Terriglobus roseus: one gene and its partner. The protein of the gene in region 1 interacts with the protein of each later gene in a pairwise test. Links are inferred from orthologs where the notes say so. Each region holds a gene or a part of one and is shown on either strand. Other genes may lie near its edges. The genes, in order: BLT38_RS13765 and BLT38_RS13275.

What was found.
Region 2: the proteins of BLT38_RS13765 (region 1) and BLT38_RS13275 interact in binary tests that used the Escherichia coli proteins (3 or more experiments, as listed by UniProt). The link is inferred for Terriglobus roseus from one-to-one orthologs.

The regions. Positions count from the first base shown.
Region 1 is NZ_LT629690.1:3,285,577-3,302,931, forward strand. What follows is about bases 3,402-6,358. They hold BLT38_RS13765 (ABC-F family ATP-binding cassette domain-containing protein), read left to right. Parts: upstream 3,402-3,882; coding sequence 3,883-5,835; downstream 5,836-6,358. Other genes in these bases: BLT38_RS13760 (hypothetical protein), read right to left, coding at 3,402-3,814; BLT38_RS13770 (TonB-dependent receptor plug domain-containing protein), read right to left, coding at 5,832-6,358. Also shown: BLT38_RS13745 (alpha/beta fold hydrolase), read right to left, coding at 1-892; BLT38_RS13750 (hypothetical protein), read right to left, coding at 952-1,470; BLT38_RS13755 (glycosyltransferase), read left to right, coding at 1,516-2,721; more of BLT38_RS13760, read right to left, coding at 2,696-3,401; more of BLT38_RS13770, read right to left, coding at 6,359-7,637; BLT38_RS13775 (CPBP family intramembrane glutamic endopeptidase), read left to right, coding at 7,687-8,688; BLT38_RS13780 (phosphoenolpyruvate carboxylase), read left to right, coding at 8,726-11,524; BLT38_RS13785 (hypothetical protein), read left to right, coding at 11,646-12,539; tRNA glutamyl-Q(34) synthetase GluQRS, read left to right, coding at 12,597-13,445; BLT38_RS13800 (Rid family detoxifying hydrolase), read left to right, coding at 13,782-14,180; peptide-methionine (R)-S-oxide reductase MsrB, read left to right, coding at 14,254-14,691; BLT38_RS13810 (hypothetical protein), read right to left, coding at 14,748-15,122; BLT38_RS13815 (DinB family protein), read right to left, coding at 15,122-15,595; BLT38_RS13820 (ArnT family glycosyltransferase), read left to right, coding at 15,629-16,912; BLT38_RS13825 (GatB/YqeY domain-containing protein), read right to left, coding at 16,986-17,355. UniProt on the Escherichia coli protein: Genetic data indicate it may be involved in ribosome assembly or function.
Region 2 is NZ_LT629690.1:3,172,737-3,186,438, reverse strand. The notes cover bases 6,702-9,809. They hold BLT38_RS13275 (2-oxoglutarate dehydrogenase E1 component), read left to right. Parts: upstream 6,702-7,046; coding sequence 7,047-9,572; downstream 9,573-9,809. Other genes in these bases: BLT38_RS13270 (hypothetical protein), read left to right, coding at 9,661-9,809; BLT38_RS13280 (metallophosphoesterase family protein), read left to right, coding at 6,702-6,853. Outside these bases: BLT38_RS13295 (GDSL-type esterase/lipase family protein), read right to left, coding at 1-605; BLT38_RS13290 (GDSL-type esterase/lipase family protein), read right to left, coding at 793-2,004; BLT38_RS13285 (TonB-dependent receptor), read right to left, coding at 2,370-5,618; more of BLT38_RS13280, read left to right, coding at 5,936-6,701; more of BLT38_RS13270, read left to right, coding at 9,810-10,659; BLT38_RS13265 (MFS transporter), read left to right, coding at 10,741-12,447; BLT38_RS13260 (cation:proton antiporter), read right to left, coding at 12,444-13,661; BLT38_RS13255 (hypothetical protein), read right to left, coding at 13,668-13,702. UniProt on the Escherichia coli protein: E1 component of the 2-oxoglutarate dehydrogenase (OGDH) complex which catalyzes the decarboxylation of 2-oxoglutarate, the first step in the conversion of 2-oxoglutarate to succinyl-CoA and CO(2).

The DNA of each region.
Region 1 (17,355 bases):
CTTCGACGACCTTCACAAACCGTTGCGGCTGCTCCAGCGAAGGTATGTGCCCACTCTCATCAATGGTGACCAGCTTCGCCTGCGGTATCGCCTTTGCGAAAGCCTGTCCTGTTGCAATTGGCACAAGGGTGTCCTGCGCGCCCCACACCACCAAGGTGGGAATCGTAATGGTGGAAGCCTTCTCGCCCAATGCCTCTCCACGCACTGCAGGATTGCCGGTGAACGCACTCGTCGCCATCGCGTCATCGGCCGCCAGCTTCGTGATGAAACGACGCCGTGCAACCTCTTCCGTGATCAACGACTTGTTATAGAAGACCGCTCGCAGTCCTGTAACGACATCGCCGACGGTGCTCACTGAAAAGTGAACACCCGCGTTTGAAGAAAGCACGTTCTCTGGAACAGAAAAGCCAACAGCATCTTCCAGGATCAATCGGGTTGGCTTCGGCAACGTACTTCCAGAAGTTAACGACTGTTGCGCATAAGCGGCAGCAGTCCATCCACCCAGTGATTCGCCAAGCAAATCAAAATGCGTAATGCCCTGGGTACGCAGAAACTCCGCAAGAAACTCCACATACGTCTGCACGCGATATGCAATCAGCGGCTTCGCGCTTTGTCCTGCGCCAATTTGATCCATCGCAATCACGCGATAGTGTTTCGCCAACAACGGAAGCGACGGGCCGAAGTCCACATCAGCCTGTGAACCATAACCATGCAACAGGACCAGCACCGGCTCACCAGCCTTAGCAGTACCCATGTCGTAATAGGCAATCTCTTGTCCGAAGACACGCGTGTGTTTTTGTGCGGGAAGCGGATGGCCGAAGATATCGGCGTTCTGTGCAAGGGCTGCGGAAGATGCGAGGAGGCAGGCTGCGAGGCAGAGTAGTGTCTTCATTATGTTTAGTGGCCGCCTTCATCCGAAGGTCGTCCCTCTTGCATTGAGATTACACCCTATTAACGTTGCAACGGTGTAAACAGAAACTGCCCAATCAGCTTCGGAGCCAACAAAAGATCGCGTGCAAACGAACGCTGTTCACCAATCACAAACGCTCCGCGGCGCATTGCAAACCAGTTAAATCCTGATGCAAACGACGCGAAGATAAACGAAGCAATCAGCCCCGTACGCACATGCTGCGTTCCCATGGCGCGATGCACCAATGCCTGCGCTGTCAATAGTATCGATGGAATCCCCAGCCACACCACGAACGCCGTATTCCTTACTGGCTCTGCGTGGCGGAGTCGCTGTAGCGCTGCACCCGCCACACCTGCTGCGAACGTTCCGTAAATAAACTCCGTCATCACAGCTCTTGCTGCAGCATGGTGCGTGCCGTGAAGATTTGCGAAAAGGAAAAATAAACTACGCAGAATTGCAGAGAAGGATGCGGCCTTCCAGTTCCATCCGCGCAGTAGCCGCAGCGGATGGCGCAACATCTCTGTCAATACACGATGAAGCGGAACGGGATCGTTCGACATAAATGTGCAAACAGTCTCTCATGCAGAAGTGCTATGGTGTCGTGCATGGGGACTGCGCCGCGCGTTGCGTTCTTTCCGGATTCGTTCCACGAGGTAAACGGTGTCGCGCATACCGCGCGCAACTTTACCGCGTATGCAAAACGCCATAGCCTTCCCATGCTGTGCATCCGAGCTGGCGCTCCCGGTGTTCGCGGCAAAGTAAATCTGAATACAAACGGCTCCGTTACTGAAGTTGATCTGCCGCGTAGCGCTTTCAGCATTGCGATGGAAAAGGATCTTAGCTTCGATCCAACATTCAGTCGTTATGCCGTCACCATCAGCAGAGAGTTGGATCGTTTTAACCCTGATCTAATTCACATCACGGGCCCCAGTGAACTCGGCATCTTCGGCGCGTACTTCGCATGGCGCAGAAACATTCCATTGGCAGCAAGCTGGCATACCAATGTTCACGAATATGCAGGCCGCCGGAGCGCCCCGCTAGCCAAGTTACTAACGGACGCACCGCAATGGATCGAATCGGGCGCGCTCCACGCAACATCACGCTTCTATCGGCTGGCAAAGGTGCTTTACGCGCCCAACGAAGAACTGTGTACATTACTGGAAAGCAAGACGCAGCGCACATGCCACGTGATGCGGCGTGGTGTAGACACGGAACTCTTTTCCCCCACGCGAAGAACACGCCACCTCGATAGCGATGAACTGATCTTTGGTTACGTAGGTAGGCTTTCCATCGAGAAGAATGTCGCCCTTCTTCCCCTTCTTCAACAGGCACTCGACGCCGCAGGAATCAATGCACGCTTCTGCATCATCGGGCACGGCGGTGAAGAAGCGGCTCTCCGGCAAGCGTTGCCAAACGCAGATTTCGTTGGCGTATTACGCGGCGAAGCACTCGCAACGGCTTACGCCAACATGGATCTATTCGCCTTCCCATCTGAGACCGATACCTTCGGCAACGTGGTACTGGAAGCACTGGCCAGCGGCGTTCCGGCTGCTGTCACAGATGGTGGTGGTCCAAAGTTCATTGTGACCAACGAAAGCACCGGCATCGTTCGCCCAACATCTGAGTGGATCGAAGGGATCGTAGAGCTCACGAAAGATCGCGAACGTCTTCGCGCTATGGGAGAAGCCGCTCGCGCCTATGCTACAGGTTGTTCGTGGGATGCCATCTTCGATGCCGTCGTCGCAGAATATCCGCGAACTGCCCCGGCAATACAACCAATGAAACTTAGTGCAGAATCTCCGCAACGATAGCGGAACCCGGCGGCAGTGATCCGATCTCAACGTTGATGGCACCCATGCCACGATCGGATCGCATCAGCGGGCGCAGATACACATTGCGAAACCCATTCGATGCCAAAGCCGACGTTAGTAGCAAGTTTGCCGGCGTCGTGCCATCGTTCGCTGCAAGTAGCAACGATCCACGACCTCCCTTTGATCGCAGAATCCAAACTCGAAGTGAAGGCTGTGCCGTTGTCAGGACAACAACACTTCCGTCACGCACCACCGCGTGCGTATTTCGAAACGCAAGCACCTGCTGCACCGATTTCCGCGCCATATCCGACGTGAGTAAACGACTATCCAGTATCGGCGATCCCGACGCCAGCAGCAGCGGGAACAGACTTCTCACATAAGGAACAGCCGCCGGAAAATTCGCAGCAGCAGCAGCATCTGCTTTTTCATCGCCAACCGGCATAGCGGGAATCTCAACAGCATTCACTTCGCCCGGATGACGTATGCCACTCTCAGTGTCCTGCGGCGAAAGAATGTGCAACGTAATGGGATCACCAGACGCTGCACCACGCCTGCGTGCAGCAGAGGTCACAGCCTGCGCTTCCTGTCCCGCGGTTCGTGCGAGCAGAATGCGATGCCCCGGGTAATGATCCAGCGATGCGCGCAATTGCCTAGCTGCATCCATATCGCCGGCACCAAGTGTCCCCAGATCGATTCCAGCCACGCCACGGCTCATCCAGAAACGAACCTCGCCAGCATTGCTGGCCGCACGCTGCAGCGGGATGTGCAGCAGCAGATGCATCCGCCGCGCAGACATCTCACGCAGCAACGCATCCAGCTCCTCTTCCGTGCCAAATCGTTCCGCAAAGGGCTGTTTTGCCGTCGGCTCCAGATCTGGCAACAGGATGCTGTCCGCACCAACATCACTCATGCTGTCCAGCATCTTCGCCGCATCGGCAAACGTCACATCCTTCGCGCAACGGATCATCGACGCGTGCAGCCACCACACCTCAGGCGTAATCCCATTGCCGCGCCATCCCGCATGCGCCAATTGCTGCGCACGCGCACCCGTAGCCACCAGCAACGATCCCACGACGAATTCGCGACGACTCACCATCGCCTTCCATAGTAAGGCGAATCCACGGAAATCATCATACCCGCGCCATTTGCGACAATAGACATATGTTGCATCTCGCCGACGGAGCCAAGCGCTTTGACCACAAGCTGTTATTTGAAGGGGCCAACTGGCTCATCACACCGGACGAACGTACCGGTCTCGTCGGTGGTAACGGCACCGGAAAATCGACGTTGCTGAAAATCCTCGCAGGCATCGAGCATCTGGATCACGGCCAGCTCAATCGCAGCAAAGGTCTCACCATCGGCTACCTTCCGCAGGACGGCCTCGCGCTACGCGGACGCACGGTGTTCGACGAATGCCTCAGCGTCTTCAAGGCCGCGCAGGACATGGAACACGAGATGGGTGAACTCAGTGACAAGCTCGCGCACTTCGACCCCGCCAGCGCGGAATATGAAATTGCCGCCGACCGCTTCTCCGTAGTCAGCGAAACATTGCAGGCGCTTGACCTCTACAACCTGGACGCGCAAGTGGGCGCAGTTCTCGGCGGACTCGGCTTTCAAAAAGAAGACTGGCGTCGCGACTGCGGCGAATTTTCCGGCGGATGGCAGATGCGCATCGCGCTCGCCAAACTGCTGCTGGAAAAACCATCGCTCCTACTGATGGACGAACCCACAAACCATCTCGATCTGGAAAGCCGCAACTGGCTTGAAGAGTATTTGAAGTCATACCCAAGGGCCTTCATCCTCATCTCGCACGACCGTTATTTCCTCGACGTCACCGTGAACAAAATCACGGAAGTGTGGAACAAGCGCGTGTGGTTCTACACCGGCGGCTACGAAAAATACGTGAAGCAGAAGACAGAACGGCGCGAACAACTCGCGCGCGACTATGCTTCACAGCGAGAACGCATCGAGCAACTCGAAGCCTTCATCGGCCGCTTCCGTTACCAGGCCACGAAAGCCAAGCAGGTGCAGAGCCGCATCAAGGAACTAGAAAAGATCGAGCGCATCGAAGTTCCCGAAGACGAAGAGACCATCCACTTCACCTTCCCGCAACCGCCCGCATCGGGTCGAATTGTGTGCGAGGTCAGCGGTCTCTCCAAGCGCTACGAGCCAAAGCAGATTCTCAGCAACGTGAATTTCACCATCGAACGCGGTGATCGCATTGCACTTGTAGGCCCGAACGGCGCGGGTAAATCCACGCTCATCCGCATGTTGAGCAAACTGGAAGAACCCACTGCCGGCGATGTCCGCTACGGCCATAATGTCCTCGCTGACTACTTCGCCCAGGATCAGTACAAGGTGCTTGATCCGCAGGCAAAGATGCTCGAAGACATTAGCGCTGCTGCGCCAAAGATTCCTACAGTGGAACTGCGCAGCCTGCTCGGCGCATTTCTCTTTACCGGCGACGATGTTTTCAAACAACTCGGCGTACTCAGCGGTGGCGAACGCAATCGTTACGCACTGGCGCGCATGCTCGTCTCGCCTGCAAACTTCATTCTGTTGGACGAACCCACAAACCATCTCGACCTGCGCGCGAAGGACGTGTTGCTCGAAGCCATCCGCAACTTCACAGGCACAGTGCTGTTCGTCTCACACGACCGTTACTTCATCGACGGCCTCGCCACACGCGTCTTCGAGTGCGAACACGGTGGCGTTCAGGTGTATCCCGGCAACTACGAAGACTATCTTTGGCGCAAGAATGGCGGTCCGGAACAGATGCAAGCCGCTGCCGTCGAAATGCAGAAGGCACACATCCCCGTCATCGAAACACCGCCACCACCGCCTCCTCCTGCAACACCCGCTTCGAACGTCAAAAAGCTAAATCCAATCAAGCTGAAACAGATGCAGGATCGCGTGCGGTTCGCAGAAGAAGAGATGCCGCGACTGGAAGACCGCATGACGGCTATCGAAACCGCGATGGGCAACTTCGTGTCCGCAGAAGAGTCGCAGCGTCAAACTGCCGAACTTGCAGAGATCCGCAAGCAACATGAAGAACTCATGCTGGAGTGGGAAGACCTCTCTACGCAACTGGAAGAACAAGGCGCAGCCGTCTAGCGCCGCGACAGCGAAATCTCGATGCCTGCAAGAATGCCTCGCCCCGGCATGCGGATGCTTTGAATCTCCGCATAGCCGGTGTTGTACAAGTTCGTTCCTTGCACATACGGACGCACCATGCCGCGATCGCGTGATACTGCAAAATCCACAGTGCTGTAAGGCGTTTGCCCCACACGCTGCGTCACTGTGAATGCTGGCCGCAACGCGACCTGCGAACTCGCATGAAGCCACGCCTCCACGCGCGCGCGATTCGTGGGGAACTGAAACACAAGCTGCGACTGCTGCCCTTGCAAGACATCCTGCGAACCAAAGATGGCAGTCCAGTTCACCTTCAGTTGTTGGTCGCCCTGCAACCGCATTTGCACAGATGTTTCAATGCCCGTTAGACGCACCTCGGCAAGATTCTTGGCCTGCCACTTATCCGCAACAGAGCGGCGCACATAATCAATCGCGTTTTGCTGACGCGCGTAGAAACCGGTCACCGATGCAGCAACGCGTGTCGACGGATACCAATCCACACCACCATCAAAATTCCACGCCGTCTCCGGCTTCAGCGAAGGATTACTGATCGTCGTTGGATCGTTGTAATAAAGATTGGTGTAAGTCGGCAGACGGAAACCATAGCCCGCACTGCCGCGCAGCTTCCATACGTTATGCAGCAAAAAGCTCGCAGCAAACGAAGGCGCAGACACCACACGCCCGCCGCTCAAAATCTCTTCACGCAATCCGATGGAAAAATTCGCGGCTCCACGATGCAGATCCGCATCGGCATACAGTGACGTACGATTGCGCCCATGCTGCCCCAGGCTATTGCTTCGAATGCTGTCAGTGTTCTCTTCCGTGCCCACAAACAGTTTTCCCGCACGCCCTAATGTGACGGTCTGCCGCAACGCCCCCTGCCAACTGGCGTCGACATGATTGTTCGCGTAATACGCCGGATTCGTTCGAGTCAAAATGTAATTATCCGCATGCCTCCGATACGCAACGGCAGCGGTAGTCTTCTCACGGAAAGCCTGCGTGAATCCAACAAACCAACCCTTGGTTCGTTCCCACGAGTTGTAGTTTCCATAGAACTGGTTCGCGCCAAACGAGCGATCACTTCCAGCCAGCAGCAGATCCGATTCGCCCAGCGATGACGTCGTGCGGCCTTCTGCACTCGCGCTTTCACTTCGGTAGTCGCGGCCCGGGATGAAGCCGGTTGAGAAATCGCGCTCCCCTGCAACAACAAGACTTCTCATCTGATTCGCAAGAGCACCCGTCACTGCCTGCTCATTTCCGCCAAAGCTTCCGCCACCCGCGCGCAGTCGCAGCGAACTCTCCCGCGGTTTCCACGTACTCACATGCACGACACCTGCAAGCGCATCCGCACCGTATAACGTGGACCCCGAACCATGCAGCACGGCGAGCCCGCCAACTGCCTGCTGCGGCACTGGCACATCCAGGTTGAAGTGCGAGGCCTGCGCATCATTGATGCGAAACCCATTCAGCAGCACCAGCGTTTGTTCAAACGTGCCGCCACGAATGCTCACGTCAGACTGAACGCCCATGGCGCCGCGCTGCTGAATGTCCACCGACGAATCAGAACGAAGTCCATCCGCAATTTCCTGCAACGAAAGCGACATCGGCTGCGTATCAATTACCTGAACGGAGCGCGCGGTCTGTCCCAGTGCAACGGGCTCAGCCTCACCCACAACGGTAACGGTCTGCTGAATATCCTGCGGCTGCTTTTGTTGACCAAAGCAAGAGCCGAACAACGCAAGAACAGGAAGCACATCAAAAGAGCGGCGTAAACGGACAATCATTCCATGCTGAGTGTAGCTGGGGTAAGGTGAAGAACACAGGGGACTATCTATGCAGGACGAAGAAACGAGCAACCCACCGCAGCACATTCTACGGCGCATCTTCTTTGCGGAAGACGGCCTGCGCGCGATCTGGTCCATCGTGTTGTTCCTTGGCCTCACCTTTGCGCTCGTAAGGGGCGTTCTCGAGCTGTTCCGCAGTTTCCTCCATCAACAGCAGCTTGTATTGAAAAACACGGGAGAACTTCCCGCCGGCTTTTCACTGTTGATCGACGGTGTCGTTTTCGCAGTAGCAGCACTTGTTGCCTTCTTGATCTCGCGCCTTGAGAAGCGTGACTTTGGAAAGTACGGCATCGATGCACTGCGGCCACATCGCATCCGGCAGTTTGCTGCAGGGATTGCAGTTGGCATAGGCACCATGTGCCTACTGATGCTGGCCTTGAAAGTGGCAGGTGTCGTGGTCTTCAACGGCATGCTTCTGCATGGAGCAGAGATTGTGAAATGGGGCGCCCTATGGGCTCTGGCATTTCTTGTCGTGGGGCTCACTGAGGAATATCTCATGCGCGGCTTCCTGCAATTTCAACTGGCGCGTGGCGTTGCAGCCATCGCTTCGCGCATGGGCCACCGCGAAGCCCTCTGCAAACGTATCGGCTTCTGGGTCGCAGCCGGATTCTTCTCGCTACTGTTCGGCCTCCTGCACGGCAACAATCCCGGTGAATCGCCCATCGGCCTGCTGAGCGCCGGCCTCATCGGTCTTGTCCTGGCATACAGCCTGTGGCGCACAGGATCGCTGTGGTGGGCAGTCGGTTACCATGCCGCCTGGGACTGGACGCAATCGTTCGTATGGGGAGTCGCGGACAGCGGCGGCGTCTCTCAGCATCGCCTGTTGCTCACCCATTCCCAGGGTCCGTTGCTGCTCAGCGGTGGCCTTACGGGGCCAGAGGGCAGCATTCTCGTGCTGGCAATCATCCTTCTCGTCACGGCTATCGTGGCCCTCACATTGAAGCCTGAACCGGGTTCTCCCGCGGCGGAATCGAACGTGCCGTCCGTCTGACTTGCTGCAAAGGCAATCTCACTGGTCTACTAGGCACATGGCCGGGTTGTGGCAGGCAAGAAATTGGAGTGAGCGGCTTGCCGAGTTGCAGGCCGCTGAGACGGAGTTGAAAGAAGCTCCGCTGCGTCGTGACGTGCGTTCGCTGGGCACACTGCTGGGCGAAGTATTGCGCGAACAGGTGGGTGACGACCTGTTTGAACAGGTGGAGACGCTGCGTCGTCTGGCCACCGAGCGCCGCGAGGCAGAGTTCCAGGGCGACACCGCCAAAGCGAAATCCGCTCTGCAACAGGCACTGTTGCTGGTGCATCAGCTTCCCGTCGATCGTGCCTATCAGCTTGCCCGCGCCTTTGGTTTTTACTTCGAACTGATCAACCTTGCAGAAACCAACCATCGCAAGCGTCGCCGTCTGGCCGGTGGATTGAATCCCAATGCCGAACCGCAGCGCGGAAGCCTGCAGGGCACGCTGCGCCGTATGCGCAAAGCAGGCTACACGGCAGACGAAGCGCTCGCATTCCTGCAAGCGGTCTGCATCACTCCTGTCTTCACAGCGCACCCAACGGAAGTCGCGCGTCGCTCCGTCATCTCCAAGCGCCGCCGCATCGCCACATTGCTGGAAGAACTCGATCAGATTCCGCAGACCGCTGAAGCCATTGCACAGCGCGAAGATTCACTCATGGCAGAGATCACCGGCCTGTGGCAGACAGACGATGTCCGTCTCCAACGCCCTGCCGTGACCGACGAAGTGCGCATGGGGCTGGATTACTTCCACGACAGCATCTTTGAAACACTGCCCCTGCTTTACGGCGAAGTCGCAAACGCGCTGCGCCACGAATATGGCCTCGATCTGGCGCTGACGGAACTACCAACGCTGGTCAATTTCGGCTCATGGATCGGTGGGGATCGCGATGGCAATCCCTTCGTCACACCCGAAGTGACGCAGGAAGCACTCGCCATGTCGCGCGAGGTCGTCTGGGAGCACTATCGTAAGCGCCTCATCGCGGCGGCACAGCGGATCTCTTCCTCAACACAGCAGGCCGCAGCAAATCCGGCGCTGGAAGCAGCAGCAAACGAATATCTTTCGCAGATGCCCGGTGTTGCAGCCGAGCTTCGCGAACGTTTCCTGTGCGAACATCTTCGCCTCATGTTGACGTGCATGATGCTGCGCATGGGCGACACCACCACGATCGTGCGCGACGAGCACGAAGCGCTTCCGCCCTATCGCAACACAGAAGAATTCCTGCGCGACCTTCAACTCATCCGTGATTCGCTCACGGACAACCGCGGCCTGCGCATTGCGGAAGAGATCATCGATCCTCTGATCGTTGAATCCCGCACTTATGGTCTTCACTTGCAAACGCTCGACATCCGCCAGCACGCTAAGGTGCATTCCGCGGCAGTGAAGGAACTCAGCGCATGGTGCGAAGATGGCTCGCTTCCGCCTGCGCCATCGCCCATGACTGCGGAGGTCATTGACACCTTCCGCACCGTCGCCACCGTCAAGCGCGACGATGATCCCATGAGCATCCGTCAATACATCATCAGCGGAGCCACCTCTGCCGACGACGTGTTGAAGACACTATGGCTCGCACGCCTCGGCGGTGTGACCGCAGAAAAATCAGAGCACGATCCCGGCCTGCTCATCGCGCCGCTTTTCGAGAGCATCGAAGATCTGGAAAACGCGCCAGCCATCTGCCGTCAGTTGTGGACCAGCGAAGCCTATGCGCCATTGCTGGAAAGCTGGGGACGCAAGCAGGAAGTCATGCTGGGCTACTCCGACTCCAACAAGGACGGCGGCATGATCGCCTCCACTTGGAGCATCTGGAAAGCACATCGCGCCCTTTACGAAGTAGCACGCGATTGCAATGTAGACCTGCGCCTCTTCCATGGCCGCGGTGGCACCGTAGGACGCGGTGGCGGCCCCACGCATCGCGCCATCTACGCGCAACCCTTGAACAGCTTCAATGGCGAACTGCGCATCACCGAGCAGGGCGAAGTACTCAACTTCAAGTACAGCGACGTAGTGCTCGCTGAACGCAGCCTGGAACTGATGATCGCCGCATCGCTCGACGCTTTGGCTCGCCCTGACAGCAAGGCCTGCGGCGGATGCAGTGCGCACCTTACCGGTGTCGCATTGCCTGAGTGGGAACAGGCGATGGATTCTTTGTCCGCCTGGTCGTTCGAACAATACCGTCAGGACATCCTCGACAACCCGGACACGTTCGATTACTTCCAGCAGGCAACACCCGTTGCCGAGTTAGAACACGCACGCATTGGATCGCGTCCCGCCAAGCGCACAGGCAAACGCTCTCTTGCAGATCTTCGCGCCATCCCCTGGGTCTTCGGATGGATGCAATCACGCCACACAGTTCCCGCATGGTACGGAGTAGGTTTCGCACTGGAACGCTTCACACGCGAACACAGCGATGGACTGGAACAGTTGCAGCGCATGATGAAGGAGTTTCCTCTCTTCCTCGACATGATGCGCAACGTGGAATCAGCCCTCGCCAAGAGCGATTTCGGCATCGCCGAACTCTACGCATCACTGGTCAAAGACCAGGAGCTTCGCGATCGTGTCTTTCCCATGTTGAAAGAAGAGTTCGATCGCACGCGTGCGATGCTTCTGTTAATTACTCAGCAGGCCGACCTTCTATCAGGCAACCCCGTACTCGCTCGTTCCATCCGTCTACGCAATCCCTACGTGGATCCCATGAGCTGGATCCAGGTAGAGCTTCTACGCCGCAAACAGGCTGGCACAGACCAGCCGGAAGATGCATTGAATCGCGCCATTACCGGAACCATTAACGGTATCTCCGCAGGCTTGCGTAACACTGGCTGATATTTCCCCTCTGGGGAGATTCGCCGGGAATGCACAGTAATTAATACGGTGAAGTAGTTCCACAAATTATTGATTCAACCAGCTGTGAGTGAACGACTGTCTCACGGCTCAGGAGGCCCCTGTGAATCTTGTCCAGCGCTTCGGCCTGGTGTTCTGCTCTTCACTTCTTGTTCCCGTTTTGAATATCGCGGCGCAAGGATATCCTGCACATTCTTTCATTCCCGCTATCTCTAACGTTTCCGGCAACCCTTTCTCCGCAAATACACAAAATCAGCAGAGCGGTGGCACCCTTTCCGTTACGCCCTACAGTGAATCAAAGGTAAAAGACACCTACATCCCCTCTTCGGAGCTATGGAAGCATCCGGGCCTCGGGCTCGCTGTAGGCATCAATGGCATTGGCCTGGAAATCGCTGAGCCAGTGGCGCAGCACTTCAACGTCCGCGCAGGTGGCGGATACTTCCGCTTTGATGAATCCTTCACCAGCGACGGCGCTCAGGTAGAGGCCGGCATGAAACTCGGTGGCGGCCACATCGGCCTGGACTACTTCCCGTGGAGTCATCACGGCTTTCACATCAGCCCGCAGATGTACTTCGGCGTGCAGACATCGGCAGATGTAACCGTAATCGTGCCTCCCGGCCAGACCATCAGCCTCAGCGGTGGCGATTACGCCTCAAGCGCCGCTGATCCACTCCACGGTTCAGCTACTGTGACGGTGCGAAACGTAGCACCGGGCCTAACCATTGGCTACGGCAATCTGGCCCCACGACGACTTGGTTCTCACTGGTCCTTCCCAGTGGAACTCGGCTTCTACTACATCGGTCAACCAGACCTGATCATCAACTTTTCCGGCACCGCCTGCGACACAACACAACCTCCCTCGATTGGCTGTCAGAAAGTGGATAAAGACATCGACTTCCAAAAAGATCTGGCCCGTTTTACCTCGCGCCAGAACCACAACCTAAGCTACGCATCGTTCTTCCCGGTTCTCTCTTTCGGGTTCGGATATCGTTTCTAACAAAACTCTGTGGATGAACTAAAGGGCTGCCATGCGCAGCCCTTTTATTCTGGATGCATGATCGGAACGCCCTATCGTGGCAGACTCGCGCCTTCGCCCACAGGGCTCCTCCATCTCGGCCACGCACGCACATTCCTTATTGCTGCGGAACGTGCCGGCGGCGGAACGCTGATCCTGCGCAACGACGACCTCGACACGCAACGTTCCCGTCCAGAATTCGCTCAAGCCATGTTGGAAGATCTCGCATGGCTCGGCATCCGCTGGACAGAAGGCCCACAGCCAGACGGAACGGAGCCGGGCAACTTCGGCCCGTACGCGCAAAGCCTGCGCGGCTCCCTCTACACGGCAGCCTTCCAGCAACTTAGCGAAGCCGGTTTCCTGTATCCCTGCATCTGTTCCCGCAAAGACCTCCTCTCGGCCCCGCACGCACCGCACGCGGAAGACGAAGACGAGCCGCTCTACCCCGGCACCTGCCGCGAAAGAAACCCTGAGTCAGACGAACCATCCGCATGGCGATTCCGCGTCACCGACGGCGAAGAAGTCAGCTTCTACGACGCCCTGCTCGGCCCTCAAACCTTCATCGCCGGGCGCGACTTCGGAGACTTCGTCGTCATGCGTCGCGACGGCGTTCCCAGCTATCAACTCGCCTGCGTCGCCGACGACGCAGTCATGCAGATCACCGAAGTCGTCCGCGGCCGCGACCTTCTCCGCTCCACCGCGCGGCAAATCCTGCTCCTCCGCGCCCTCGGCCATTCCATCCCCGCCTACGCTCACGTGGAACTCATGCGCAATGAACGCGGTGAACGTCTGGCCAAGCGCGACGCCGCACGCAGTCTACGCTACCTGCGCGAATCCGGCCTGACGCCCCAGGAAGTCCGCAAAATGGCTATAGAAGAGATCGAATAAACAGCAGAAAGGGCTACCCGAAGGTAGCCCTTTCACAAAAAGATGGTCGGGGAGAGAGGATTCGAACCTCCGACCCCCTGGTCCCGAACCAGGTGCTCTACCAGGCTGAGCCACTCCCCGATGCAAGGTGGATCGGTTGGCACAAGGAGCCGAGGGGCCTGATCGCCTCAGCAGCCAACTTGCCTAGTGTAACAGAGTTTCGCCGCCTAAACCGGCTGCAGGGCAAAAGGCGCCGACATGCTGTCGCTCCCCTTCCAATTGCGTTGGAATGACCACGTTACTGCTTCTTCATACATCTTTTCGGTCTACGTTTACCGTGCCGGATATCATCGATGCATGACAAAGACAGCCATCTCTTCGACCGACGCTCCTGCAGCCATTGGCCCATACTCCCAGGCGATTCGCTCGGGCGATTTCCTCTTCGCCTCCGGACAGGTTGGATTCGACCCCGTAACCGGTTTGGTCGTCGAAGGCGGCACGCCCGCGCAGACGGAACGCGTACTCGCGAACATTGAAGCCCTGCTCACCGCTGCCGGACTTGGCTTTGCCGATGTCGTCAAAACCACCGTCTTTCTGAAGAACATGGAAGACTTCGCCATCATGAACGCAGCCTACGCCAAGCGGTTCGCTCCAGAGGGCGCCACGCCGCCTGCGCGCTCCACCATTGAAGTGGCTCGCCTGCCCAAGGACGCACTGGTCGAGATCGAAATCGTCGCACGATTCCCAACAAACTAGCGCCTCTGTCCGGGGGAGCCGCCATGGTTCGTGAGCACCCCCAACAGCGTCTAATACAACGGGAGAAGACCTCATGACAGAAAATCTGAAAGCTGATGCCACCGTTTCTCGCGGACCTCGCGTACAGAAGACGGAGGCAGAGTGGCGGCAGCTCCTGACCCCGGAACAGTTTCACGTTCTGCGCGAGAAGGGCACAGAACGCGCCTTCACCGGCGCGCTCGTTGACAATCACAAGGACGGCATCTACCACTGCGGTGCCTGCGATGCTCCACTCTTCAAGAGCGACACTAAGTTCGACAGCGGCTCCGGCTGGCCCAGCTTCTTTGAGCCGGTTTCGCCGACCGCCATTGAAGCGATTGAAGACAACAGCCACGGCATGCGTCGCGTGGAAGTCGTCTGCGCCAACTGCGGTTCTCACCTGGGACACGTCTTCCCAGACGGCCCCAACCCCACGGGCCTGCGTTACTGCATTAACTCTGCATCGCTGAACTTCGACGAAAACGCGAAGTAACTCGTCGCTGCTCACAAAGAAGAAGGCCGGCTTGAGCCGGCCTTTTCCCTTTGCCATCAGGGGCAATGACGTTTCATCAGCCGCTTGCTCAGAGCCACCGTCTTGTCATCATCGGCGGGTTCCTGATCCTCGTCGGTCACACGCCCCGTCCGCAGATGCACGGTATACGTCCCAACTTCCTCTACGCTCTGCCCTGGCTGTCTCGCCGTCACGCGCACTCTCACCGTGTCGCCAACGGCTTCCACCACCGCAGGCGTCAGCGTTGCGTGCAGGTTGTCATGAAACGCGCGAGCGTTCGGCGTGAACATCGCAAGCTGTTTTGCATCGGCCGTCGTCAGAACCGCCGGGCAGCCAAACGAGAACGCGGACATCGGCAACAGAAATGCGACTGCCCCAGAACACCGCATAGCACGATTGAAAAACACAGCCATCAGCGCCCAAATAGCTCCTTCAACCTGACAATGTGGTTGCGGTCATGGCCCGCAATCATCTCCAGCAACTCCGACAGCGGAAACGTCCCGCGCTCCGGATGCGTCAACAGGTTCCCAAACTCTTCGGATGCAACCGTGTTCAACACGGCCAGATTCCACTCACGCAGCGTAAGAAACGTCCGCAGGCTAAGCTCCGCCGAATACGCCGCATAACGCTCCGCCCACACATCCTGATCAAACGGAGCGACGGCAGCACCAGGCTTTTCCAGCGTGTGGCGAATACGCCAAGCCCAAACCAATTCGCAGTCCGCCAGATGCGCCAGGATCTCGCGCACACTCCATTTGCCGGGCGCGGTCGGCGCATCCATCTGTCCCGTCGTCATGCCGCTAAGCAGCGATTGCAACTCCGCAGGCGTGGACTTCATGATCTCCGCCGCGTCGCGGCCTTCAAGGTAACTCGCATAGGGGTTCATGCGAACACTGTATCGCGCGTTAAGGTAATTGAGGTGACCGAACTGCAATCCGAAGCCCAAGCCAATAACCGCCGCGCCCTCTGGCAGATCTTCACTGCCGCCTTCGTCGTGCGCGTGCTGTACATCCTGCTGGCGCACACCTTCAAAGTGCGCCCCAGCGACGACCACTTCGAATTTGGCTGGGAGATGGGACGCATCGGCCGCTCCCTAGCCACCGGCCACGGCTACAGCGATCCCTTCACGGGGCACACCGGTCCCACTGCATGGGTTCCACCCGGTTACACACTGCTGGTCGGCGGTGTCTTCCGTATTTTCGGTGTTTACTCGAAGCTCTCAGCCTTCGTTCTACTCACCTTCAATTCCCTGCTCTCTGCGTTAACTGCCGTCTTCTGTTACGAGATCGGCCTACGCTGCTTCAATCGCCGTGTCGCACTGTGGAGCGGCTGGCTCTGGGCACTCTATCCCGCAGCCATGCAATACGCCGTCCGCTGGATCTGGGAGATGACGGCCACCACCTGCATCTTCACCGCGCTACTCGTCCTCATGCTGCGCATGCGCGGCATCGGCGACGACCAACGATCTGAACCGACATGGCAACAGTGGGCCGCCTTCGGCCTGCTCTGGGGCGTACTCGCCATGGTCAACCCGTCGCCCCTGATCATGCTGCCGGTGACAGCGCTCTACATTCTCTTTGCTCCGCAATGGCAAACCAAACGCCTTGCCCACGCAGCGTTGGCGGGCGTTCTATTTCTGGCCGTGATCGCCCCATGGACCGCACGCAACTACGCCGTGTTCCACCGCTTCATTCCCCTGCGTGACAACTTCGGAGCGGAAAACTACCAGGGCAACTCCGACTGGTCGACCGGCTTCCCCTGGGGCCGCACCGTACCTCTGGAAAATCATCAGATCCTCGCCGAATACGCACGCATGGGCGAACCCGCATGGGCCGCCGATCGCGCAGCGAAGGCCAACACATGGATCAAGGCGCACCCGGCCCGCTTCGTAAAACTGAGCATGAAACGCGCATGGATGTACTGGATGGGCGTACCCAAAAGCGTGGAAGAAGCAGGCGTCCTCGAATACTTCCGCCTGATGAGCTTCCAGTTCCTCTCGCTCTGCGGAATCCTCGGTGCAGCGCTCGCAGTATGGCGCAAGAAACCCGCGGCATGGGTCTTCCTATCCGCGTTCCTGCTGCTCCCTCTGCCCTACTACCTGGTCACGGTACAGGCCCGCTTCCGCCACACGCTGGAACCACTCATCTGCATCCTCGGCGTCTACCTCTTCCAAAGCGCAGGACGACGCAAAACCACAACATAGATTGCCCGAAAACAAATGCCCACATCTCAAAGAGATGTGGGCACACGCGTAGCGTCGAGAACGGTACGAAGTACTACTTCGCCAGTTCTTCCTTCACAATCGAGCTCACCAGCTTGTTATCCACGTGCAAGCCATCGGCCATGATGCGCTGCTGCACCACGCGCATGGCAGGCCCCATATCCTTCGGCCCCGGCTTTGCGCCGTCATTGGCCATGGTGTGTAGCGCACCCTGCACCACTGCGCGAATCTCTTCTTCGCTGGCGGTCTTGGGCATGTACGCCTCAAGCATCTTGATCTCGTCCTGCTCTTTTTGAGCCAACTCCGGACGATTGCCCTTGGCAAACTGCTCCGCAGCATCCTTGCGCTGCTTCACCATGGTCTGCAACACGGCCAGTTCTTCGGATTCCGTCAGCGCCTCGCGCTTGTCGATCTCCTTGCTTTTC
Region 2 (13,702 bases), 110 kb from region 1 along the record:
GCGTGTCCATCCACGGAAGAACTACCGAAGATGGCTACCGATCCTTGGTAGGAACCGTATGCGTCGATGCCACTCAGTAGCAGCCAGTCTGTCATTACAGTACCCATGGAAGCACCGCTTGTATCGGATGTCGCATTGCCTGCACCGGAAGCATTCTGGAAGTTGAACTGCACATCCGATGCATGTTCTGTTAGCGATGGGAATGAGCCTTTCATATACATGCTGACAGCCAATTTCTCGCCGAAGTTGTAAGAAACATTGACTGGGTCAGAGACGATCTCTTGTCCTGGTGCTAGTGTGATGGATGTTGCACCGGAAAATGTAAGAGCCGCATCGCGCTTCGGGTCGATGGCGGGACCAACATCTACCGCAACTGCAAGGCGGGCCGCGCCAATTGTTACTGATGTTGTCCCCAGCCTATTAGAAAAGTGCACTCTTTCCTGCGTTGCATCGGTAGTTGGCAACACGATGAAACGAAAGCTTTGCTCTGAACCACCAGGGTCCTGCGAACTGGAGGTGGCATTTTGCGCGTTGGCGGTCCAGACCGCTACCCACATGGTCTGTGGTGTCGGTCCCGCAGAAACAACCTGAGGGATCACCGTCACAACATTAGTGCAACCATTTAACCCGAGCAATGGGAGAGGGAACAGTAAGATGCAGCAAACGCGTCGTATCCATGGATGACGTGAGGCTAAACCGAGGACTCGCATGTAACGGGAGACCGGCAGGATTCTTTAAAGGTTTCACTTCGAGGGGTGTGATATTTAGCGCCATCCTGTTTTGATTAGAGGGCTAACGTGGAAGGAATCCAAGCGAGATACTGTTTGCCTCAGCTCCGTACCCAGTGCCGTTCATGTGGAAGTTATCGCCACTGTTGTACTGGGGCATCATAAAGCTGATGTGTTGTGGATCACGCAGAGCCAGATCGTAATCCGCAATGCTTACAACACCGGGTAAAGTTGCTCCCGTCGTTCGCAACCATTGATTGAATGCTGCCCTTTGGACTTCGGAACCATTCGCTGGTCCGGGACTCAGGCCACCGGCATATGGATCACTTGGGCTGGGTAAAGGCCCGTAATTCGGTGATGCCGGGTTGGAGCACAACCCAGTTGGCGGCAGTGTTGTCAGCACAATAGGTAGCTTCGCCATTGCGGACTTGGCAACGAGTTGCTGTGTCGCTGCTTCCATGTCCGCTGCGTTCGTGCAGGAGGCGGAACGTAGATCAATCGATCCAAAATAGCTCACAATTCCTAGAAGATTTGGAAGCGTAAGGATGTCTTGTGCAAACCGTTGATTGGGCGTTGGTACGGACCCTACGTCAGTGATGGGATCACCTGGAATTCCCGCGTTCAGCACGCCAATGCGGTAACCGGCTGCGGCTAGCCGACGCGCCATCCAGTCAGAGACACGGTCCGCGTGTTGTGTACTAATCGGCGAATTGGGAATCGGGTATACCTTGTCTGAACTGTAGTCGCTCTTAAGACCATCCGTCGTAGAACTTCCGAACATGGCCAGGGTGCCTTGGTATTGGCCATACACGTCAATCTCGTTCACCAGGAGCCAGTCTGGAACGGGAGTGCTAAAGGCCGATCCCGCTGCATCAGAGGTTGTATCACCCGCGCCATCCGCGGTTGAATAATTCGTTACGAAGTAGGAATCGTGTCGGCTAACCCTGTCGAAATTACCCTTCAAGTAGACCGAAACAGCTAGCACTTGGCCCAGGCCGAATGAGAAGTCTGCTGAGTCAGAGGTCACCGTTGATCCTGGAGCCAACACTACGCTCTTGTTTCCATTGAACGTCAGCCCCACATCATGCATCGGGTCGATCGTAGGTGAACCGTCTTTACCCCACGAAAGCCGCACCGCGCCTAGTGTTACCGGCGTCAGTCCATACACGTTGGAAAACTTCACGCGTGCCTGTGTGCCGTCAATGGTGGATGTCACAAGAAACCGGTAGCTGCGCTCGTTGCCAGAATTGTCTGATACTGCGGCAGCATTGGTCATTGATGCCCCCCACGCACCGACCCACATTGGACTTGTGGTCACTGTCGTAGAGCCATTTCCGGTGCTTGTCCGCTGCACTATGCCCGACCCGCAGCTCTGTGTCAGCGCAGTGCAAAACAAGATGACTGTTGCCGCTACTACCCTGCCGAGGTACCGGAAAGCCTGCATGTTCCTAATCTAATCAACACGCATTCGATTCGAAACTGTTATATCGATCCGGCTCTTCCTCTTTTCCGATTTGTTCCGCAGAATCATTGCTTGAATCTCAAATTTCTGCAATGAAGTGTCTCTGTATGTCGGCTTCCGAGGCTTCTACAGAAAAAGGCCGCCGCTTTATTGGCGGCGGCCCTGAGTTGTCGTGTTGGTTAGAAGGTGAGTTTCAGTCCGGCTTGCATCACACGCGGACGTACTCCGGAACTGGTTGCGGTGATCTGCCCATAAGTTCCGCTGGTGGGATTGTTGTTGGGGGTTGCGAAGTTGGTGTGGTTGAAGGCGTTGAACAGCTCCCAGCGGAATTGCAGATGGTAGCGGTCGCGTGCAGTCCAGTTCTTCATGAGAGCTGCATCGCTGTAGTTCACGCCGGGTCCCTTGAGGATGTTGCGGCCGGTGTTACCGAATGTGCCCGGAGCGTTTGTGGTGAAGGCTGCCGTAGTGAAGTACTGATTCAGCCACTGTTCCTTGCTACCCTGATGCGTCTGGACGGGAATGCCGAACACGCTGTCTGCGCGGTCGCCATTCTCATTTGCACCTGAGTTGTTTCCGCTTCCGCCGGAGATGCCGAAAGGGCTACCCGACTGCATGGTGTAGATGGCGCTGATTTCCCACTCGCCAAGTACGCCACGTGCGATGCTGTTCCAGCCATTCAACGCGGGTGTTGTGTAGACAAGATTCGTGACGGACACAAGCGGCACGTTCAGGTCAGAGATACCGCGGTTGTAGCGGACGTTATACGGGTTCGCAATGCTGCTGGTAAACGATGCATTGCCGCTGGATGCAATGTCGAGGTTACGGGACCAGGTGAAGCTGGACTGCGCCTGGAAGTTATGCGAAAACCGCTTTTCAATCTGCACCTGCAACGAGTTATAGCTGGCCGTGCCAATCGACTGGATTGTGAGGATCTGGCCGAAGTCAGACATGGCGCGAACGCCACGCACTGCAGCTGCGGTTTGGCCGGGGTTCTCATCCAGAATCAACGACTGGTGATAGCTCTGACTGCCAACGTAAGCAAGGTGCAGCACTACGTCGTTGCCCAATTGCTGTTCCACCGATGCGTTCCAGCTTTGCGTCATGCCAAGTTTGAACTTGGGCGTGAATGCGGCCGGTACAGACGTTGGTGAAGCGAAGGTGGAGTTACTGGGAGGTGTGCCGCCCGAATATACAAACGGTGGGAAGGGACTTACGCCGCCTGTGCCTGCGAAGTTCGCCCATGGGTTGGAGAAATTGATGGGTGTGGATGCAGTTTCATTCAGCGTGTACGTGGGGCTGAACGGAGTGACGTCTGCAACGTGGTTGTACGAAGAGTACGGCAGCGGTGCAGTGAACAGACCAAAGCCTGCACGGAAGGTGGTCTTGGGATGCACCTGCCACGCTACGGCGAGGCGTGGTTCAAAGTAGCCGTAGGTGTTCGGTGCCAGTCCAGCGCTTACGCCGTTGTCGCCGGGGAAGACGAGGCCCTTAGGGGCGTTCGGGAAGACGGTGCTTTGTTGTCCGGGATTCCACACCGCGCCGCGCCCATCCTTTGATTGCGGAGCAAGATTTGGATCCCAACGAAGACCTGCAGTGACGGTGATGTTAGAGCGCAGCTTGAACTGATCCTGAGCGTAAGCTCCGAGCAGGTTGCCACTGACATCGGCAATTTCGCCCGCACCCTGCGTGTATGTGCTGACGCGACCTAACAGGAAGTCCGCAAGGCCGAAGCCAGTGGAATAGCCATTGAAACTGATAATCGGTGCAGCGGGATAGTACGTCAGCTCGCGTGCACGCTGATGCCACAGATCCACGCCTGCGGTTATGGTGTGATTGCCAACGATCTTTGTGATGAAGTCAGAGAAGCCCCATGAACGACGCATCTCGCCTGTGTACTCGGAGTACTGCAAGCTGAAGCCGCCGCTGGCGTTCAGGCCTTCGCTATAGCAGGTGCCTGCGGGTTCACTCACGTTGATGTAGCGCGACAAGCAGAACGGAGAACCACTGCTGTTGAGCGGTTGACCCACGTTGTAAACATGCTCCTGGTTCCAGAACAACGACAATGCGTTGATGAGGCTCGGGCTGACTGTCCATGTGTGGTTCAACACTTCGTTGAAGAACTTACCTTGCTTGCCCGTGTTCAGTGCAAGGATGTTACCGGGCGTAGCGGCTTCGCTGCGGTTGTAGTACTGAATGAAGCTACGTAGCGTCAGGCGATGCTTGTCGTTCGGCGTGTAGTCAATGCGGCCTGTGCCTTCGTTGTATGTCTCAATAGTCTTGGGCACGGTGTAGTACACCAGACCACTGGCCGCATCCTGGCCCAATGGCAGTGCGGTCTTCGCGATCTGCACTGCCGCAGGATTGAACAGGGAAGGATCAATGCGGTTGTTAACGAAGCCGCCGGTCAGCGCTTTGGGATACGCGGAGAAGTCGCCATTCAACATCGCCGCTGTGGGAGTGTTCGTGCTGTTCGCGGTTGATGTTGTGGACTGGCGTGTGCCTTGGTAGTTGCCAAAGAAGAAGAGACGATCCTTGATGACAGGACCGCCGAGGAAACCGCCGAACTGATTACGCTTCAGCGAGTCAACCTGCTTTGAGAAGTAGTCCGCGGAGTTCAACGCGTTGTTACGCAGGAACTCGAAAGCGCCGCCATGGAGTGCATTGGTGCCACTCTTCGTGTCGATCGAAACGACAGCGCCCGGAGAAAAGCCATAGTGCGCGTCGAAGTTGTTGGAGATGACGCGAAACTCACTGGTGGCATCGGCATTCGGCGTAGGTGCAGAGAGCGACATGTAGGTGTCCATGTTCGGAACACCATCGAGAAGATAGAGCGTGCTGCCCTGGCGACCGCCGCCTGCGGATGCACCGCTTTCATTCGGGAATGTGGTCTCACCTTGCAGCGTGCCTGCGCCTGTGTTCAACACGTTCACTGTACCGGGTGACAGCAATACAAGGCTTGAAGGATCGCGGCCATTCAATGGTAGTTCGCGGATAGCATGTTCACCAACTGTGTTGCTGACTTCAGCGTTGGTGGTGTTCATCAGCGGCGCGCCAGCTGTTACATTCACGGTCTCTGATTCGCTGCCTACATGTAGACCAATGTCGATCGTGGCTTGTTGGCTGACGGTCAGCACAACGCCTGTCTGCTGGAATTTCTGGAAGCCCTTCACGTTCGAAGAGATGACGTAACGTCCCGGAGGAATGGTGGGGAAGCGATAGAGACCAGAGTTGTTGGAATCAGTGTTCAACACCAGATTGGTGTCCACGTTGGTGGCGGTTACATGTGCGTTAGGAACGGCTGCACCACTTGCATCGGTGACTGTGCCGCTCAGGACTGCACTGCCACCTTGAGCGAGCGCTGCAATTGAAAAAAGAGGAACAAGAGAAGCGTAAAGAACGGGGCTCCGAAAAAACGGATGAGATCGCATTAAGACTTAAGCCTCAAAAGGGGGAATCGCAGGCAGCGCAATATCTGTGATTTTTTGTTCGTTGCCTGTTGTGTAGTTTGGGCAGGGAAGGAAGGGGGGAAATACCGTAAACAAACGGCAAAAATGCCAATAAATTCTAGGCAAAAGCATAACGAGTGAGATGGACAAAAATCCCGAAGCGAGACGCGCCGGATTATGCCGTTGGCTTGGCTGGCACGGCACGGCGCGAATCGACATAGGGCGAAACGCGAAGCGACTTAGCTCTCGAAGAGTTCCTTCTTTTCAAGAAGTTCATATGCAGTGGATAAACTCCGTGCATGCCGATTCTTGATCGTCGCCGTTTTCTATCACTTACTGCGGCTGGTGTTGCCGCATCGTCCTTGCCTTCGTTTGCCATGTCGCCTGCTGCAACAGAGGAATTCAGTTTTCTGTTTGTGACGGACACGCACATCCAGCCGGAACTGCATGCGACGGAAGGCTGCTCGATGGCGTTCAAGAAGGCGCGCACTCTACATGCGGATTTTGCAATTCAGGGCGGCGATCACATCTTCGACGGACTTGCTGTACCGCTCTCCCGTTCGCAGGAGTTGTTTCATCTGTATGGCGAGACGGAACAGCAGTTAGGACTGAAGGTCTATCACACGATGGGCAACCATGATGTGATTGGACTCTTTCCGAAGAGTGGTCTGGACTTGACGGATTCGAACTACGGCAAGAGCTACTTTGAAGACAAGATCGGCCCACGCCATCAGAGCTTTGATCACAAGGGCGTTCACTTCATCATTCTGGATTCCATCGGCTTCACGCCGGAACGGACCTACTTTGGCTTTCTTGATGAAGCTCAGTTGCAGTGGCTGCGTACTGATCTGGCAAAGGTGTCGGCAACGACACCGGTCATCATCGTGTCGCATATCCCGCTGATCACGGCATATGCGCAGTACTCCGCTCCTCCTGCCACGCCACCCACACACAACAGTCTGTCTGTTTCCAACACGTATGAGATTCTGCCGCTGCTGGCAAAGCACAACGTGATTGGCGTGTTGCAGGGGCATACACACGTGAATGAATGTGTTGAGTTCAATGGCATTACCTACATCACCGGTGGCGCTGTCTCTGGCAACTGGTGGAAGGGTATTCACGAGGGCACGCCGGAAGGCTTTACGGTCTGCACCGTGAAAGATGGAAAGCTGACCACGCGGTACGAAACCTATGGTTTTCACGCTGATTCCGTCTAGATAACGGCTGTAAATACATTGTTTTTGGGGTGTCTGGGCTGATTCAACGAATCGACCCACACCCCAATTTCGTGGAACCCAGATCGCCACTTTATCGTGCGAATATCGAACATTAATACCGTAAACCGCACAGTGGCACCTCCCCATCGGCCATTTGAAAGGTCTATCCTTATAGGCACGAAATCGAGGATGCATGGCAACCAGGGCGAAGGCGAGCGGTAAGCAGGCAGCAGGGGTAGCAACACCGGAACAGGACAGCAGCAATCCGCAGTTGAGGACGGAAGTATTTGAAATTTTCCGTCGGTGGGGCTATCTGCAGGCGACACTGGATCCCCTGAAGCAGTATCTTCCCCAGGAACCATTCCCGATTGATCTGCCGGAAGGCTCTGACGCGATTGCAGAAGAGGCGCGCCGTTATTACTGCGGCAACATCGCGCTTGAGTTCTCGCACATTGCATCACCGGAGAAGCGCGAGTGGCTCCAGAAGAAGATGGAGCAGAAGTACGTTGAGACGCCTCAGCAACAGGCAAAGACGCTGACGCAGCTCATCAAGGCTGACCTCTTCGAACAGACGATTCAGCAGCGTTATCTGGGCACGAAGCGATTTTCGCTGGAAGGTCTGACTGCGCTGATTCCGTATCTCGATCGCACCTTTGAGGTGTCGTCTGAGCTTGGTGTTGATCTGTGTCTGTTTGCGATGAATCATCGCGGTCGTTTGAACGTGATGGTGAACACGGTCGGCCGCAGCGCTGCCGATATCTTTACCAAGTTTGAAGATGTTGATCCGCGCAGCCATCTGGGCGGCGGTGATGTGAAGTATCACCAGGGCGCAACGGGTACATACACTTCGCCGACGGGCAAGACGATTGACTTGCATCTGGCGTCGAACCCATCGCATCTTGAGGCGGTTGATCCAGTGATCATGGGCCGCGCGCGTGCTCGTGAAGTTCGCATTGGTGATGACGGCGTAAAGAAGGTTCTGCCCATCATCATTCACGGTGATGCGGCGTTTGCAGGACAAGGCATCTGGGCAGAGACGCTGGATCTTGCCACGATCACTGGTTACACCGTGGGCGGCACGATTCAGATTGTTGTGAACAATCTGCTTGGATTTACTGCGGAGCCGCAGGAGTCGAACTCGTCTCGGTTTGCTACTGATATGGCGAAGCGTTTGCCAATTCCCATCTTCCATGTGAATGCGGAAGATCCGGATGCTGTGGTGCGTGTGGCTGCGATTGCAGCAGAGTATCGTTCCACGTTTGCTTCCGATGTTGTTGTCGATCTCATCGGCTATCGTCGCCACGGCCATTCTGAAGTGGATGATCCTACCGTGACGCAGCCGCGTCGCTACGCCAAGATCAAGGAAACGCCGGTGCTCTACAAGAGCTATGCAGAGCGCATTGGCGTGGATGCAACGGCAGAGATCAAGCAGATCAGCGAAAAGTTTCTTGCTGACCAGGCAGAGGGCAAGCAGGCACAGCATGTGCCGCATCTGTCGTCGCTGCCGAAGTATTGGGATAACTACAAGGGTGGTTATCTGCCTGCGGATGAGCCCACGAAGACGGGCCTGCTTGCGGAGGAAATCACGCGGCTGACTCAGCTTCTGTTGAAGACACCAGAAGGCTTCAACATCCATCCGAAGATCAAGGCTCTGCTGAAGCAGCGCGAAGAGATGGGCAATGGAGCCAAGCCGTTTGATTACGGCACGGCAGAGCTTGTGGCGTATGCATCGCTGCTGGAGAAGGGAACGCCTGTGCGTCTCTCCGGACAGGATTCGCAGCGCGGCACGTTCAACCAGCGCCATAGCTTCTTCACCGATACCGAGACGGAGAAGCGATGGTCGCCGCTGCAACACATCTCGGACAAGCAAGGGCAGTTTGAAGCGTACAACTCAATGCTGAGTGAAGCTGGTGTGCTTGGTTTTGAGTATGGTTATGCACGCGATTATCCCGAAGCACTGGTACTGTGGGAAGCGCAGTTTGGCGATTTCGCCAACGGTGCGCAGATCATCATGGACCAGTTCATTGCTGCAGGCGAAGCGAAGTGGGGCCTGCTGAGCGGTGTGGTTCTGCTCTTGCCGCATGGCTATGAAGGCCAGGGTCCGGAACATTCGTCGGCACGCATTGAGCGTTATCTGCAGCTTTGCGCAACGGACAACATGTATGTGACGCAGCCGTCGAATGCTGCGCAGTACTTCCATCTGCTGCGTCGTCAGGCGATGAGCGAGTATCGCAAGCCGTTGATTGTGTTCACGCCGAAGTCGATGTTGCGTCATCCGGATGCGGTGTCGCCCATTGCGGATTTCGGTGCAGAGAAGTTCCAGACGGTGCTTGCGGATACTGAGGCAAAGGATCCGCGTCGCATCCTGGTCTGCTCTGGCAAGATTGGCCACAACCTGCGTGTGGAGCGCGCCAAGCGGGGCGATTACTCCACTGCCATTGTGTTTGTGGAACAGCTTTATCCCTGGCCGGAAGAGGCGCTGGCCAAGGCGCTGGAGATGTATCTCAGTGCGGAGGAGGTTGTATGGGTGCAGGAAGAGCCTGCAAACATGGGACCGCTGACGTATGCGTATCCGCTGCTAAAGCGTACGGCGGGTAATCGTCGTGTGCTGCGTGTGTCGCGTTCGGCTGCGGCCACACCTGCTACGGGTTCGGCCAAGGCTCATGATCTGGAAGAGAAGGCGCTGATTGAATTGGCGCTGGGCAAGGCTAAGAAGTAACGTGTTCTCAATTTGCAAAAGGCCGGGCAAATGCCTGGCCTTTTGCTTTGTTCACTTGTCTATTGCGAAGAAGGTACGATTGCTGGATATGAGGCCGCGATACTTCCGCTTGCTTCCATTCACTCTTCTTCTATCTACGCTTGCTTACGCGCAGCAGGTCACGCATGAGAAGGAATACCAGCCGCCGGCACTCTCACTGACCCAACTGATGGAGCATGATGCGACGCTTTCCAGCGCATTGATGACCTATGCCCGCACAGGCGACAGCGCAACCTTCCGCAGCGTGATTCTGCAGCAGGCAGATGCTGGCAACCTTGGAGCGCAGCTGATGCTGGGGGAACAGTTCATCCCTAGACAATGTACCTTTGAGCCGAATCACGATGTACCGGACTGTGGCCGTGACACTGCCTCCGCAGCGCAGTCGCCGAATCCGCTCGGTATTGTGCGTTCGTATGAAGATGCCGCGCAATGGCTAGAGAAGGCGAGTGCAGCAGGTTCCGGTGAGGCAAGCGAGGTGTTGGCTCAGTTAATTACACGCATGTATGCGAATGGTCATGCGACCTCATACACCGAAGCGGATGCAATTCGATTGCATGCGTTGGCGCGGACGCAGGGATTTGATGTGGAGCCGATCTCTGTCACTTGCTACAAGGTGGTGCACGGCGGTCAGGGCATTTCTCTTGGCAGGCTTCCGGGGCTGATCGTTGGTGATCCGCCTGAGCAGCCATTCACGTCAGACGAGCTTGCGGCTCTTAAGAAGCTTGGAGTATCAGGTACTCTGCTGTACGGCGGTGGCAGCGGTGGCGGTGATTCGATGTTGCTGACTCGGCCTCAGGGACCGCTTGTACATGTACGTGTGCTACTTGATCACGCGCCCGAAGCTGAAGTGCGATTGCCGATGCCTGCTCATCGTGACGTGATTTATGTACAGCAAGGCAAAGGCTTCGTGGCAATTCCCGCGGATGGCGAGAATCTGCCGCGTTATGTCATCGTGAATCCCGTCAAGGGGCCCACACCTCAAGTGACTGTGGGCACTCAGACAATGGATGGCGGTGTGTCTGGTGGATTTTGCACACGTTTCCCTTGATGATGGAACACTGGTGGTTTTTTGCGGAGACCATGCCTTGCATCACTTGAGCGATCATTCTGCATCTAGCAAAGAGAGAGCATGAATCCAGAAGCAAGCCAGGACACCGTTGAAGAATCGCCCGTACCAGCCGTAGCTGGTGCTGCCGCAGCACCGCGAGTGGCACAGAGTAACGGGTTTGGTCCACTGAAGATACCGCTGTTCCGTGATCGTTGGATCGCTTCCACCGTGTCCAATGTGGGGACGTGGATGCAGGACACCGCGGCTACGTGGTTGATGACGGCGTTGACGGGGTCGCCGTTGTTGATTGCATCCATGCAGACCGCAGCCAGCTTGCCGGTGTTGATGCTTGGATTATTTGCAGGTGCCACGGCGGATATCTTTGAGCGTCGCAGGTTGCTGATCTTCTGGCAGGCATGGCAGATGGTTGCCGTGTTTCTGATGGCGGTGCTGGCGCTGCTTGGTGTGATCGGGCCCATGGCGCTGTTGTCACTGACGTTCCTGATGAACGTAGGCTCTGCAATGAACAGCCCAGCATGGCAGGCGATTGTGCCCGAACTGGTGCCACGTGAAGAGTTGCCGAATGCTGTTTCGCTTGCTTCAGCTAGCAACAATCTTGCGCGCGCTGTCGGCCCTGCCATGGGCGGACTCATGGTGGCGTTGTTCGTCAAAGCGAGCACAGGCGCGGGATGGGTGTTTGCGCTGAATGCAGGATCATTCGCAGCGGTGATCTGGGTGCTCTACAAGTGGAAGCGCAAACCACTGTTCAAGAGCGCTCTGCCTGCGGAACGCATCTTCGGTTCGGTTGGAACGGGGTTGCGGTACTTGCGTTATGCGCCTGTGTTGCAGGCAATCTTTTTACGTGCGTTTCTGTTTACGTTTTCTGCCGCTGCGGTTTGGTCGCTGCTGTCACTGATTGCGAGGCGTGAATTCACGCACAGCCATTACATCTCTGGCGCGACCGGCTATGGTGTGTTGAATGGCTCGATGGGACTGGGTGCTGTTCTGGCGGCTGTTGCGCTGCCGCGCATCCGTGCGAAGTTTACTGCGGACCGTGTGCTTGCAGTGGCCAGCGTGCAGTTCCTGGCAACGTTGCTGGTGCTTGCATTCATTCACTCTGTCACACTGGATATTTTGTTTCTCATCGGTGGTGGCTTCGCGTGGACTTGTACTATGGCCACGCTGAATACCGGTGTGCAATTGTCTTCGCCGGGATGGGTGCAGGCGCGTGCACTAGGCATGTACCAGATGATTTTTCAAGGAGGACTGGCGCTGGGCTCGTTTGTCTGGGGTTATGTTGCGGAACACAGCAGTGTCACCGCTTCAATGACCAGCGCTGCTGTACTCATTGCAATTGCCATGCCTGTCACGTTACGACTGCATGTTTTGCGCGGCAGCTTGCCTGACCTTACGCCCTATCAGTTCAAACGTCCCGTGCCACATCTGGAATTGGAGCCCGCTCCGGAAGATGGTCCGGTCCGCATTCTTGTGGACTACATTGTGGACGTCGAGAATTACAACGAGTTCGTTGGTCGCATTCACAAGCTGCGCGAGGTGCGTCTTCGCACAGGAGCGATCCGATGGGCCGTGTTTCGTGATGGCAATGATGCGGAGCGGTTGGAAGAGAGCTTTGTCATGGAAAGCTGGCTGGACTATCTTCGTAGTCGCGAACGCATGACGACGGAGGACTTTGCAGTGTTGCAATGCGTGCGCGACCTGCACAAGGGTGAAGAACTACCCCGTGTAACGCATCAGGTGTACGCAAAAGAGATGACGCACCACAGCTAGGCGGCGATGCTGTTGTGGTCGATGCTCAGCAACGTCAACAGCGGCGAAGTCATGATCGTGGTCACCAGCGCCACGACAACCAACGCTGCAAACAACGTGGGGCCGAACACACCTTGTGTGTAAGCGATGTTCAACACGATCAACTCAACAAGTCCGCGTGTGTTCAGCATGGCGCCAAGCGCAAATGCATTGCGCCATGATTCCCCCAGCGGCCTCGCTGCAATGACACCGCCGCCGATCTTGCCCACAACAGCGAGAAGCAAGAGTAACAGTGTCCATGAGAGCACTCCGCTGCCTTGTAGTAGATCCAGACGCGTGCGAAGCCCTGTAAGCGCGAAGAAGAATGGCAGCAATAGCGAGGTCACTGGAACCTGGAGCGAGTCGTTCAGTGTCTTCTGCCATTTTGGAATACGTGGGAACGCAAGTCCTGCTACGAATGCTCCAAACAAAGGATGAAGTCCAAGCGCATCCGTGGTTGCAGCGGAGAGCAATGCCACCAGGACTGAACCAGCAACGATCGATGCAGGGAGCGATCGTTCACGATAACGGTTTGCGATGGTGCGTGCGAGCCGCGTCACCACGAACATTACCAGCAGATATGCAGCGAACAGCATCATTCGCATTGGCATGGAGAGTGCGCTGCCGTTGTGCGGCATGATGGACATCGCTACAGCGAGCAACATCCACGCACACACGTCATCGGCTGCAGCGCATAGCAGCGCCGTTACGCCTAACGGAGTGGATGTAAGGCCGCGTTCTTCGAGGATTCTTGCGAGTACGGGGAATGCTGTAATGCTGAGCGAGATGCCGAGGAACAATGTGAACGGAAGAAGTGCTGCTGATGTGGGGAAACGGGCCATCGTTGGCTTCGCCACCATGACACCCAATACAAACGGCAACAGCAGACTGGCAAGCCCTGCGGCAGCAGCCGTCCTCTTTTGCTGATGCATATGGCTGTAGTCCAGTGAACTGCCAATCAGAAACAGGTACAGCACTAGGCCGAGCGTGCTGAGCACATCAAACGCGCTAAGCGTTGTTGGAGTGAAGAGAGCATGCCAAGTGGACGGCACGAGACGTCCGAGCAATGTTGGCCCCAACAGAATGCCACCAGTCATTTCGCCAATCACGCTGGCCTGCCCCAGCCTGCGCGCAATCCATCCGCAGAGGAGGGTTGTGGACAGCACCACCAACATGGAAACGAGAAGAGGATTCATGCGTTCTTACGATGTTGCCGCGGCTTTCTTCTTCGCGTTGT